DNA from 4 places in the Lutispora sp. QWL-02 genome. Region 4 is predicted to be linked to each of the others. Evidence: riboswitches for the same ligand, from Rfam matches in the RefSeq annotation. Region 4 holds a riboswitch; each other region holds the start of a gene.
What was found. A riboswitch is a leader RNA that binds a small molecule or an ion and turns the genes downstream of it on or off. The one in region 4 is predicted to bind cyclic di-GMP.
Positions count from the first base shown of each region.

Region 1: linked by a shared signal. The riboswitch ahead of AC4HCY_RS18940 (signal peptidase I) and the one ahead of AC4HCY_RS19595 (transglutaminase-like domain-containing protein) in region 4 are both predicted to bind cyclic di-GMP.
Region 2: linked by a shared signal. The riboswitch ahead of AC4HCY_RS15095 (glycerol kinase) and the one ahead of AC4HCY_RS19595 (transglutaminase-like domain-containing protein) in region 4 are both predicted to bind cyclic di-GMP.
Region 3: linked by a shared signal. The riboswitch ahead of AC4HCY_RS09800 (sigma factor-like helix-turn-helix DNA-binding protein) and the one ahead of AC4HCY_RS19595 (transglutaminase-like domain-containing protein) in region 4 are both predicted to bind cyclic di-GMP.

Region 1 is NZ_CM177762.1:3,968,325-3,971,454, reverse strand. It holds gene AC4HCY_RS18945 (Tex family protein) at 1-786, shown strand, start outside; cyclic di-GMP riboswitch class II at 961-1,044, shown strand; gene AC4HCY_RS18940 (signal peptidase I) at 1,307-1,873, shown strand; gene AC4HCY_RS18935 (TasA family protein) at 2,028-2,558, shown strand; gene AC4HCY_RS18930 (TasA family protein) at 2,597-3,130, shown strand, end outside.
Region 2 is NZ_CM177762.1:3,181,616-3,184,745, reverse strand. It holds gene AC4HCY_RS15100 (cysteine desulfurase-like protein) at 1-1,030, shown strand, start outside; cyclic di-GMP riboswitch class I at 1,208-1,293, shown strand; partial or broken gene AC4HCY_RS15095 (glycerol kinase) at 1,533-1,731, shown strand; gene AC4HCY_RS15090 (AAA family ATPase) at 1,783-3,130, opposite strand, start outside.
Region 3 is NZ_CM177762.1:2,109,658-2,112,787, reverse strand. It holds gene AC4HCY_RS09805 (recombinase family protein) at 1-167, opposite strand, end outside; gene AC4HCY_RS09800 (sigma factor-like helix-turn-helix DNA-binding protein) at 730-1,140, opposite strand; cyclic di-GMP riboswitch class I at 1,628-1,714, opposite strand; gene AC4HCY_RS09795 (GNAT family N-acetyltransferase) at 2,238-3,089, shown strand; gene AC4HCY_RS09790 (HelD family protein) at 3,082-3,130, shown strand, end outside.
Region 4 is NZ_CM177762.1:4,105,817-4,108,946, reverse strand. It holds gene AC4HCY_RS19600 (S-layer homology domain-containing protein) at 1-1,489, shown strand, start outside; cyclic di-GMP riboswitch class I at 1,684-1,759, shown strand; cyclic di-GMP riboswitch class I at 1,799-1,874, shown strand; gene AC4HCY_RS19595 (transglutaminase-like domain-containing protein) at 1,889-2,680, shown strand; gene AC4HCY_RS19590 (tRNA threonylcarbamoyladenosine dehydratase) at 2,781-3,130, shown strand, end outside.

The DNA of each region.
Region 1 (3,130 bases), 140 kb from region 4:
GTAGGCCAATATCAGCATGATGTGTCTCAGAAAAATTTATCGGGAGCCTTAAACGCTGTGGTGGAGGACTGCGTGAACTCTGTCGGGGTAGATCTGAATACTGCCACTCCGTCTCTTCTGCAATATGTATCCGGCATAAACTCTGCAGTGGCAAAAAATTTGGTGGCCTATAGGGAAGAAGTCGGCAAGTTCAAGAGCCGAAAGGAGCTTTTGAAGGTGAAAAAGCTTGGAGAAAAGGCCTTCGAACAGTGCGCGGGCTTCCTGAGGATACCCGAATCCCAAAACATACTGGATAATACGGCAGTGCATCCTGAATCCTATGAAGCAGCTACGATACTGCTTGAAAAGCTGGGATGTGATAAAAGCGAGCCCAAATTACTGGCAGAAGTCCTGCAGCAGGTCAACGGCCTTAATGTTGAAAAGCTTTCGGAGGAGATAGGTGTAGGAGTGCCTACATTGAGGGATATAATAAAGGAACTGCAGAAGCCGGGCAGAGACCCAAGAGATGAGATGCCTAAGCCCATTTTTCATACCGATGTGCTGGAAATGAAGGACCTGAAGCCGGGCATGATACTTACAGGGACCGTGAGGAATGTAATAGATTTTGGAGCCTTTGTGGATATTGGCGTCCATCAGGACGGTCTGGTCCATATATCGGAGCTGGCAGATAAATTTGTTAGGCGTCCCATGGAAGTTGTACAGGTTGGGGACATTGTAAAGGTCAAGGTGCTGGAGGTGGATCTGGAAAGAAGCCGGATAAGCCTGAGCATGAAGGGCTTGAACTGATCCGGTCCGCCGCCCTGAGCGGCAGCAAAGGAATGAAAAAAAAGGTATAATCGGAAGAAAAAGCAAAGAACCAATAAAACATTGTTTTAAAAAAAATATAAAACGACAACTGAATATAACAAAATTTGCCTTCCCACCTATAGTAATATAGTCCTGTAGAAAATAAGTCCTTTATACTATATGGGAGGCAATGAGATACACTTTCTAAATGGGCACCTGGAGTGTATTTAGCCAATGGTGCAACCGACCCATCTACTTACAAATGTAGGTGGGTTTTTCTATGTGTGCCAGGCATGGCTTTAAAATAATTATTTTTCTCCTTCGATGGCGCTTATCATTTATTTGGAGCAAATGCATAAAATATTTCCATAGAATAAAATTCTAAGGAATAAAAAAGATGGAAAAGTCAATACTATAGCTGCAAATATAGTAAAAAATTCCTATGTATATAGGAATAAAACCTTATTCATGTCCATATATTTAACTAAAAAAATCAGAGGGATACGGGGGGAAGGAACGATTGATAAAAAAGTATATCAAAATATTCTTTGATGTGGTCTGTGCAGCCTTGGTTTTGTGCCTTGCACTTTTTATTTTTTCCTCTTTCAAAGCGAAATCAGATCCAAAGCATGTTCCCGGTATCGGAAGCTTCAAATTTATGTATGTTCTGACGGGCAGCATGAGCCCTGCTATTAAGCCGGGAGATATGATAATAACAAAGGCTGTAAAGATGGAGGAACTGGATAAAGGGGATATCATAACCTTTAGAGCCTCCGGAAACACATTGGTGACTCACAGGATAACAGATAAAAATCCGGACGGAAGCTTTGTCACCAAAGGAGATGCTAATAACGTAGAGGATTTAGACCTTAAGGCCAATAGCGAAAACATCGTAGGCAAATACATTTTCAGGATACCCAAAGGGGGATATGTGACCAAATTCATCCAGACTCCCATCGGCATGGTGCTTTTTATATTGGTACCCGTAGGGGTGCTGGCTGGAGGAGAGATAAAGAATTTTCTAAAAGAGATGGATGAAGAAGAAAAGAGTAAGAAAGAAGAAAAAGCTGAGGATATAAGGGGCTAGCCCTTTATCAACATATATGCCCGTTAAGGATATGAAAAATACATGGGAAAGGAGTAATTTGGATAACAATGAATTTTTTCGTTAAAGATGGAGGATGACAGGGCTTAGGTTTCGGTATCAAAAAAAATAATTTAAAAATTGGGAGGAAGAAAAAATGAAAAAGAAAGCGATAATCAGTTTAGTATTGATAGCAATGCTGGCCTTTGGTATAGGTGCAGGATCCTTCGCGTGGTTCACAAGCCAGGCAACAAGTGCAGATAATGTGTTTACGGCAGGTACATTGGAGATTAAGGCTAATGAAACAGTTCAGTTTAGCAAAGATATTTCTAATATATATCCAGTTTGGTCCGATTCCAATACCATAAAAATTAGCAATACTGGCACATTGCCTTTGAAGTTTAGGGTAAGCATGACAACATCCAATGATACGGGGCTGTTCAGCGGCAATCATCCCCTTCAGATTAAAATAAATGACGGTGAGTGGGTCAATGTTGGAGCATTCCAGCCTGTAGAATTCAATACACCTTTAGCAGCCGCAGGAGAAACAGATTTAGTTATGAGTTACAGACTTCCTGAAGGAGCAGACAATAGCTATCAAGGTAAAGCAGGCACACTAAACTTTACTTTTGATGCAACCCAGACCGAAAATCCAGGATGGACTCAGCAATATACCCCAGCTAATTAATTGTGCAGCTTGCTAAAAAGTAAATAGGAGGAGATTGAATGAAAAAGAAATTTCTCGCTATGATGATAGCCGTAACTATACTCTTTAGCTTAGCTGGGGTCGGCACCATGGCATGGTTTACCAGCCAGGCAGCCAGCACAGCAGCGTTCCAAGCAGGCACATTGGAGATAGAAGCCGGTGGTGGAGAAGGCACTATAGCAAACTTTACAATACAGAATTTGCAGCCATCCTTTAATTACGAAGCTGAAAATGACAGAAACGAGCCGCCGCAATATGCCTATGATCCCGAAAAAGGATATTTTGACCTGATAAATAAAGGTTCATTGTCCTCAAAGGTTTATAGATTGACAGTAGAAAATGTAAGACAGAATAACCTGACGGGAGAGCCGGTTAGCGATGCGTTATTCAATGATTTCTTGAAAAAACTGTATGTAGCTGTAACCGCAAAGGCTTATGATGGCGTTGAAGATGATATCCTCTATGTAGGGAGCCTCTACAAAATGATATATGACAACGGAGGATATTTTGATCCCTTTATTTTTATGAATCAAGGAGATAATAGAAAGGTTGAA
Region 2 (3,130 bases), 920 kb from region 4:
AGATTTTATTGGATGTTCTTGGGATGAGGTTTCCTTTGGTGCCAATTCTACAACAATAAATTTCAACCTTGCTTCTGCTATAGCCAGAGATCTTAAGCCCGGGGATGAAGTGATTATTACTGATATAGATCATGAGTGCAATAGAGGACCCTGGGAGATGCAGGAGGAAAGGGGTATAATAATACATAATGTCAAGGTGGATCTGGAAAAGTGTATAATTGATATGAACGACTTTAAAAGCAAGCTCAATGATAAAACCAAGGTTGCAGCGTTCAACTATGCTTCAAACGGAGTAGGGACTATCAGCGATGTGAAGACAATGGTTTCAATGGCTCATGAAGTAGGAGCACTTACTATTGTGGATGCAGTACACTATGCTCTTCACGGCCCTATAGATGTTAAAGACTTGGATACGGATTTCCTTTTCTGTTCTGCATATAAGTTCTTCGGTCCGCATATTGGGGTACTATATTCCAAAAAGGAGAAATTAGAAGGGCTAAGGACTATAAAAGTTAAAGAACAGGATGATTTTGCACCTTATAAATTTGAGACCGGGACATTAAATCACGAAGGAATAGCAGGAGCTGCAGAAGCTATAGAGTTTATTGCTTCTATAGGCGAGACCTACGGAAGTGAATTTGAAAAAGAGTTAAAAGGCTTCATAGGCAGAAGAAGAAATGTGGTCGCCGGTATGTTGGCTCTGGAAGCTTATGAACAGCCGATAACAGAGCATTTTATAGATGGATTGGAAAGAATACCGGGAGTTAGAATTTATGGTCCTCCAAAGGGATATCCAAGAACTTCGACAGTATCCTTTACCATGAAAAACAAATCTCCGAGAGAAGTAGCCGAATATCTTTCAGACAGAGGCATATTTGTGTGGGATGGAGATTTTTATGCTTCAAAACTGGTCAGGGTTTTAGGCTTGAGAGAGAGCGGCGGGCTGGTGCGTGTAGGGCTTGCTCCATACAATACGATGGAAGAGATAGATAGAACGCTGAATGCTATCAGAGAATTAGCGGAGAAATAAAATTCCGATGCAGCTTGTTTTAGTGCTAGATCTGGATAAATATACTGATAGCCTTATAAATAATAGCCTATAATACCTGCAAATTATATAAAAAAACAGGGTCTTTAGTGCTAAATAAATGTATATTTAGACATATGTCCACGAGTTGAATACAGGAATATAATTCAATTAAACAAAACTTGATAAAGGCAAACCCATCGAAAGGTGGCGACGCAAAGCTATAGGGGCTACAGTGAAGATTACTAAGCCAGCCAGTTGCCGTGCTAAATAATGTGGATGCGTTATTTATAAAGTCGCTATCTTATGATTGGCGGCTTTATTTAGTTCAATATGCATATAATCAAGCGTTGCTGTCGGCATTATGAAAGGCATTTTTCGCCATAACGGGGAAGGGGTGAGAAGTATTGGGAATAGTTATTGCAGCATCATTTTTTATTTTTGTTGCTTTATTCTTTATATCTACTTATCTTATAGTAAACAGTAAAGAGATTGTATAGATTCAAGAATGATAGAGACAACTGCGTTGGGTGCCTCATATTTGGCGGGTCTCGGTTCAGGTCTTTGGAACAGCAAGGATGAAATACAAAAGGAATGGACTTCTTGATAGGATATTCATACCATGCATGAGTAATGAGCTGAGAAATGAAAAATATATAGGATGGGAAAAGGCTGTGGAGAGATCTATGGAATGGTGCAAATAAGCAAAAATATTGTCATCCTCAGGCTTATAGCCTATAGAATGACAATATTTTTTATGCGGCTTCTTTTTTGATCAAAGCTCTTAGCTCATCACCGGACAGAGTTTCTTTATCCAATAACTCGCTGGATACATCCTTCAATATTTGTATGTTTTCATTCAATAGAGAAAGGGTGCTTTTTTCTACCTCTCCCAATATGGATGAAATAGCATTGTGAAGTTTTTCCTTTGGCAAATCTTCGGCCGATATTATGCCTAATTCAGACATGCCTCCATATACTATATGGCGGGCAAGGTCCGATGCATTCTGAAAATCGCTTGACGCTCCTGTGCTTCTGGAGCTCAACAGAACCTCTTCGGCCAGAGCTCCGGCTAAGGATACTGCGATGCGGCCATTAAGGTAATCACAGGTATAAAGAAACATATCGTCTTCCTGTGTATTGCGCACATAACCAAGAGCATTGCTCCTTGATGCAACATTCACACTGGCTACGGAATGCGGGAATAAAAGCTCTCCTATCAGAGCATGGCCTGATTCATGTATTGCAATTCTAAGCTTCTCATCGACACTGGGAAGCCTGTCAAGCTTTTCTCCCATCATAACCTTTTCAATAGCATTTTTAAAATGCACGGAAGATATTTCTTTTGATTCATCTCGCATTGCCAATATGGCCGCTTCATTGGCTACGCTTTCCAGCTGGGCTCCGGAGAACCCGAAGGTATCCCTTGCTATAGCCTCTATTTCGACTTCTGCGGATAAAGGCTTATTCCTTGTATGGAGCTTTAAAATATGAGCCCTTCCCTTTTTATCGGGCAAATCAACCTTTACAATGCGGTCAAATCTTCCGGGGCGCAGGAGCGCCGAATCCAGCATATCCGACCTATTAGTCGCTCCAATCACAAGGACTTTTACCTCATCGTCAGAAGAAATTCCGTCCATTTGGACCAAAAGCTCGTTGAGTGTCTGATCGTGTTCCTGGTGGCTGTGGTTTTGTCCTCTTTTTCCGCCCAGCACCTCGATTTCATCAATGAAGATTACGGCACTGTGCCTGTTCATCCTTTTTGCAGCTTGTTTGGCCTGGGTGAATAGCTGACGAACCCTTTTGGCGCCTACACCTACATACATTTCTACAAATTCAGAGCCGCTGGCTGATAAAAATATGGAATTGGTGTATTGAGCTGCAGCTTTTGCCAATAGAGTTTTTCCTGTTCCAGGGGGCCCGTTCAATAATATACCCTTTAATGGGCGAATACCTAAGGCTTTTAGCTTGTCATTGCTTTTTATGAATTCAAGGGCTTCCCGCAGCTCATTTTTAGCTATCTCTTGTCCTCCTATATCGTTGAAAGAAATGGAGCTATCCTTTCTTCCTTCGCCAACAGAAGAGCTTTTTACTTTTAATAGC
Region 3 (3,130 bases), 2.0 Mb from region 4:
TCCGTCAGGACAATTTTGTCCGCATGCTCCTTTTTCAGCATGATAAAGCTGGCGATGTTGGACGGAGACTTCTCAAAGTAGTATTCCTGCCTCTCACCATCAAGCCCGTACACATATCCGACGACGAGATCCTTTTTTAGCAGTTCTGGTAATACTTCCTTTTGCATATCTATTTCCTCCTTGATATTTTTGTTTTAATCTCAGAAGGATACGACAGGACGGAAAAAGCCCGCCCTGCCGCATAGTTTCCAAGATCAAAAAATGATCTGCTTGTTCTTCATTGCGAATTGACGCTTCTATTCGACACTACTTCCCGAAGCGAAAAGAGCCTTACGGCTCTCAGGGCGACAGCATAAACGGCTTGTGGTCAATAAGCCTCATAGGAATCTTACCTCTCCCAGGATCTCTGCGAGCCGCCCCCATTGCTTGAGTCTGTGGCTGGACGGAAGTAGCATTATCACTGCCCATTTCATTGCGAAACAGTCCACCAAAGACTGTTTTATGACCGGGCGTTCCCGCTCGTCACCTTCGATGCCATCGGTTCGACGGATGTCTTACAATCCGCAGGCAGTCTCCGCGCGCCCGTCAATGTCGCTGCCGCTTTTCACACGGCTGGACAGCTCATGTATTTATGCTGTCGGATATGAAATTTTCAAAGAGCAACAGGGGAATAAAAAAATCCCCTCACTTCTTTAAGGAAAAAAGTGAGGGGCTGGACCAAAAAACTTTTTATTTTTCTAAAATTTTTTTGAGCTGACTCAGTATTCGTTTTTTACGATTGTGTATAGTCATGCGCGGAATGCCAGTCTCCGCAGCCAATTGATGCTCGCTTTTTTCGAGGTAAAACAGCGCTATAATCAGCTGGCGTTCAGCTTCGTTTAGCAGAAGCAGGCATTGCCGGAGCCTTTCAAGCATATCCCGCTGAGTAATTTCATCCTCCACAGAATTCTGTCTTGAGGCTATTATGTATTCCAGTGAAATACCTTTTTCCTCAGCTTCCTCCAGAGAGATGGTATTGTTTGAGTAAAGTTCACCCTCATAAATCTCATGCTCCCTGTGCTGGTAATAAGCCTTATAGACTTCTTTGGTCACAGGGATGCGTTTTTTGTTGACTACCAATGTATATTTTTTCTGCTCCATGAGCTTGTCCTCCATTTCGTGAATTTGAAAATCCGGAAATGAAGAACAAACGGAGGAGAGCGGCATCTTAGGGCAATTCTGTGCAACAAAAAAAGAGCGTACTTACAGACACAACTGTCTATTTGTACACTCTTAGTATTTATTTCATTTTTGATATGCTCTGATGGTTCGTGTTGATGACCGTACTGCCCTAATAAACAGTACAGGCTTTTTTTAACCGTTTACCGATTAAAACAACGCATTCAATGATGTCCGCTTCATCACGCCAGGCCGCTGATCGGCAGCGGCCGTTCGTTTCTTACGACATACTGCGAAAGCATAAAAACGCCCTCCAATCCCGCAAGTCGGAGGGTTTCGTTTCTGGTCATTTAGGCATGTAGACAGACCCGCCAAACTCACGTTTTTTTTATTTGGCGGGTGTCGCCTGATGTTGACCTGTCATATGAAAAAACCTGCCGCAAAAGGGCAGGCTTAGCAAGTAATCCTTTACGGCAGCCAGGCTATCGTAATGCGCTCGCATTTTAGACCCTTGGCTTTGCGTCCTTGTCTTTCGGCAAGTTTGCCCTTACTCTCTTATGGATCTTCCTTGCAAAATTATAACAATATATGATTGTATAGATTTAATAAATATTGCTTTTGTTTTATTTTCTTGCTCAAGCGCCGTAAAGCAGGTAAACGGTTATTACTGTGCAGCCTGCAGTCCCCGGCAGCAAAGTATACTGTGAAATCGTCATCAAGCGGGTTACCGCATGTTTCAATTAAATCGCAATTAAAATTAAAAATAGCATCCTTAATTTTGATATAATTAGCTCGGTCATTTTATCGTGCATGTGTAATATAAGGAAATTATTTAGCGGTTCATGGCAATTAATTTTGATGGATGAAGTTCACTTAAACCTATGATTGGCTCCTTATATACCTGCTTGCCAGGTGTTACATAATCGCCTCACCTATATGTTATTTACTTATTAGAAATCACTTGCAATTTCTATATTATTGAGTAATAAATGTATATACTAACATGCGCAATTTTAATTAAAGGTTAGCAATTTCGTATTGTTATAATCAGAAAACGATTATAACGGAAAGGAGACACTATGAAAAATCTTGAAATAGTGATAGCCGCTATCCAATATATTGAAGCACATTTGACAAGCGAAAAGATCAACCTGGATATTGTTGCCGAGGCAGTACACTATTCGAAATACCACCTCCACCGCATTTTCACCGATACGGTAGGGCTTTCTATACATGACTATACGCAGCGCAGGCAGCTGACTGAAGCTGCGAAACTGCTGGTTTTTTCAGACAAACCCATTATTGATATAGCAATTTTAGCCGGCTACGACAGTCAGCAAGCTTTCAGTAATGTATTCAAGGTTATGTATAAGCAGTCTCCTAACCAATATCGAAGAAATGAGGTGTTTTATCCATTGCATCTTGAATACAACTTCAAGGACCAACACGAATCGCTTGAGAGCACGCGAAAAAGCTCTGTGAGGAAAATCCGCTTTGCCAAAGAAGAGGATATTCCGTTATGGATGGATTTAGTGCTCCTTGTTATTGACGGGTTCCCCTATCTGGAAGAGGATGAGCATTTAACGACTCTAAAACGCTATATCGCAAACAAAGGCGCAATTCTTATGACCGATAATAGCATTTCTATTGGAGGTATGATGATCAACTACGAAACAGGCAGCATCGATTTTTTAGCGGTACATCCGCTTTACAGGAACCAGGGTATTTCTCAAGATCTCTTGAATGTGGCGCTCACCGAGCTGCTGGAGAATAAGGAAATCAGCATAACCACATTCCGAGAGGGCGACAAAGCAGATACAGGATATCGAAAGGCTCTTAAGGAGCTGGGCTTCGCCGAGGCGGAGCTTTTAACAGAATTCGGATATCCGACGCAAAAAATGATTTTACCCAGGGAGGATTCAAATGACTAATGCACAGCAGCTAGACAAGGGCGCATTGCGTACGTCTGTCC
Region 4 (3,130 bases):
GTTTGGCTACACAGTAAACTACTATATAGACGGAACAACAAATGCAGTACCTGGGGTAACGACACCGGTAACCGGAACAGGATATGTAGGTCAAGTAATAAGCATAGCTCATCCTTCAGTAACCACCGGATACAAGGTGAAGGATGGTCAGCCTGGAAGCCTGACAGTAAGTGCAAATGCTGCCAGCAATGTTGAAACAGTATACTATGTAGTAGATGAAGAGCAGTGGCATAACGTGAATTATAATCCTAATGAAGGTGCTGGAACAATGTTAGATCCTAACAATCCATACCTTACAGGAACAGAAGTAACAGTTTTAACGAATGGATTTACCAATCCTGTTGGATATCACTTTAAATATTGGATGGCACAAGGGTATGAATATGAACCATACAGGGCAAGCCAGGTGCCAGAAGCACCTGAATTCCAAAGTGGAGCATATTATCCTGGAGATAAATTCAAAATGCCACAATATGATATAACCCTTATAGCACAATGGGCACTAAATGAATACACCATAACTTATCAAGCAGGACCTAATGGAAGTTTAGCTGGTGGAACAAGAATAGACAAGATATTACATGGAGAAATCTATAAAGAAGCACCAACACCTGTTGCAAATTCCGGATATTATTTCAGTGGCTGGACTCCAGCATTACCTGGAACTGATGATAAGGTAATGGGAGATAAGACCTTTACTGCTAACTTTACAAAAAAATCAGACCCACCAGAAAAGCCTGAAAGGCCAGATAAGCCAGATAAGCCGGATAAACCAGATAAGCCAGATCAGATAGTAGTGATTCCTGATGAGCCGATTCCTGCAGGCTTGCCGCAGTTGAATAAGGGAGATCACTTCCAATACATTCAAGGTTATCCTGACGGCACAGTAAAGCCTGAAGGCTATATCACCAGAGATGAAGTTGCTGCAGTATTTTATAGGCTTCTGACCGTTGAATACAGAAACAGTATAAAGACTGATGCTCATAAATTCTCTGATGTAGCGAAAAACAGATGGTCAAATATACACATTGCTACTTTGGCTAAAGGTGGAATAGTTACAGGCTATACTGATGGAACCTTTAGACCGGGTAACTATATCACAAGAGCGGAAATGGCTGTAATTGCTTCGAAGTTTGATAAGTTAAGTCCTTTTGAAAGCGATAAATTCTCAGATATTGCCGGACATTGGGCAAATAGATATATCAACTCCGCAGCAGAAAAAGGATGGATAAAAGGCTATTCTGATGGAACTTTCAAGCCGGATCAATATATCACCAGAGCTGAATTCGTAACCTTAGTCAACAATGTATTAGACAGAAGAGTTGCCATAGGTGAGATATTGCCAGAAGCCAAACAGTTCCTGGATTTGCCTGAATCCAAGTGGTATTATGAAGCAATGCAAGAAGCAATCAATAGCCACAATTACTATAGACTGGATAACGGCTATGAGGATTGGACAGATATTTATTATCCAGAATTGGAAATGTAGTAAAATGAGTAAAAGCGAAGGGGACAAGTGATTTGCATTGTCCCCTTCGCCTCATAAATGCAATAAATCAGAACGCAAATAAAGTGATATAATTGTGCAGAAAATTCACAAAACTTGTCCAAATGATTATTTACAATTAAAATAGTTATGGTATAATAAAGATAAATAATTGTATAATTTAAACATCAGCTGATAAGCGATAATAGCAAACCTCGGGAAACTGGGGGACGCAAAGCTACAGGGCCTGTAAAATGGCAGCCAGCTACCGAAAGATTAGTTTTTTTATTTCCGCTATAGCTGATAACTCTCAAACGATAATAGCAAACCTTGGGAAACTGGGGGACGCAAAGCTACAGGGCCTATAAAATGGCAGCCAGCTACCGAAAGGGGTCGTTTTCAGTGAAAAATATTAGATTTATTGCAATGTTGATTATAGGTGTTATGCTATGGAATCCCATAGCTGTAGATGCTTCTTCGAATATTGCTATCGATACAAAAAAAGCAAATGAAGGCGTAGTTAGAATCTCTTATACGGGAATCAACAAAAAAACCAAGGTTATGGTAGAAAAGGGTTCTGCAAAATATTACTATGATCTGCAAAAAGAAGAAGATTTTTTTCCTCTTCAGCTTGGACAAGGCAGCTATACCGTATCCGTGCTGGAGAATACTTCAGGCATCCAATATAAGGTTATGGCCAAGAAAAGCTTCAAAGCTGATATAACTGAAGAGAATTTAGTATATCTCAAATCCACTCAGCCTATATTGTGGAGTGAAGACATGGCCGCCATAAAGCTTGCTGGGGCTCTGACACAGGATGAATCAAATGACGAAAAAATTGTACAAGCTTTATATGAATATATGATAAATAATATCAGCTATGATTATAATAAGATGGACAAGCTTAGCACAAATTATACTCCTGACATAGATACAATATTGAAAGACGGCAAAGGAATATGCTATGATTATTCGGTTTTGTTCGGAGCTATGCTGAGAAGCAGAGGCATACCGGCTAAGTTGATAAAGGGTTACAAAAACGATATCAGCGTATATCACGCGTGGAACGAGGTTTACATGAACGGAAGCTGGAAGATCATAGACACAACCTATGATGCAATGAAGAATAAGACTGGGACAAGCTATAGCATGTTCAAAGCCCAAAGTGATTATAATAAGTCAAAAGAATATTAAATCTCTGCATATATGACGCAAAAACCGCTTTAATAAAAAGGCGGTTTTTGTGGTATAATGGGACAGAAATAATTTAATCAGATTGGAAGGACGAAACAGTATGTTAAACGAGTTCTCAAGGACTGAGCTGCTGCTTGGCAAGGAAGCGATGGAGAGATTACAAAAGGCATCAGTTGCCGTATTCGGCATAGGCGGGGTAGGTTCTTTTTGCGTGGAAGCCCTCGCCAGAAGCGGTATCGGAAGTTTTATCCTTATTGATGATGACAAGGTATGCCTTACAAATATAAATCGCCAGCTGATTGCTACAAGAAAGACTGTGGGCAAGCATAAGGTTGAGGTGATGAAGGATCGCATCCAGGAAATAAACCCAAGAGCCAAGGTTGAAATACATCAGGCCTTTTATACAGAGGATAATGCGGATAAATTTGATTTCTCCGGCTGCTCTTATAT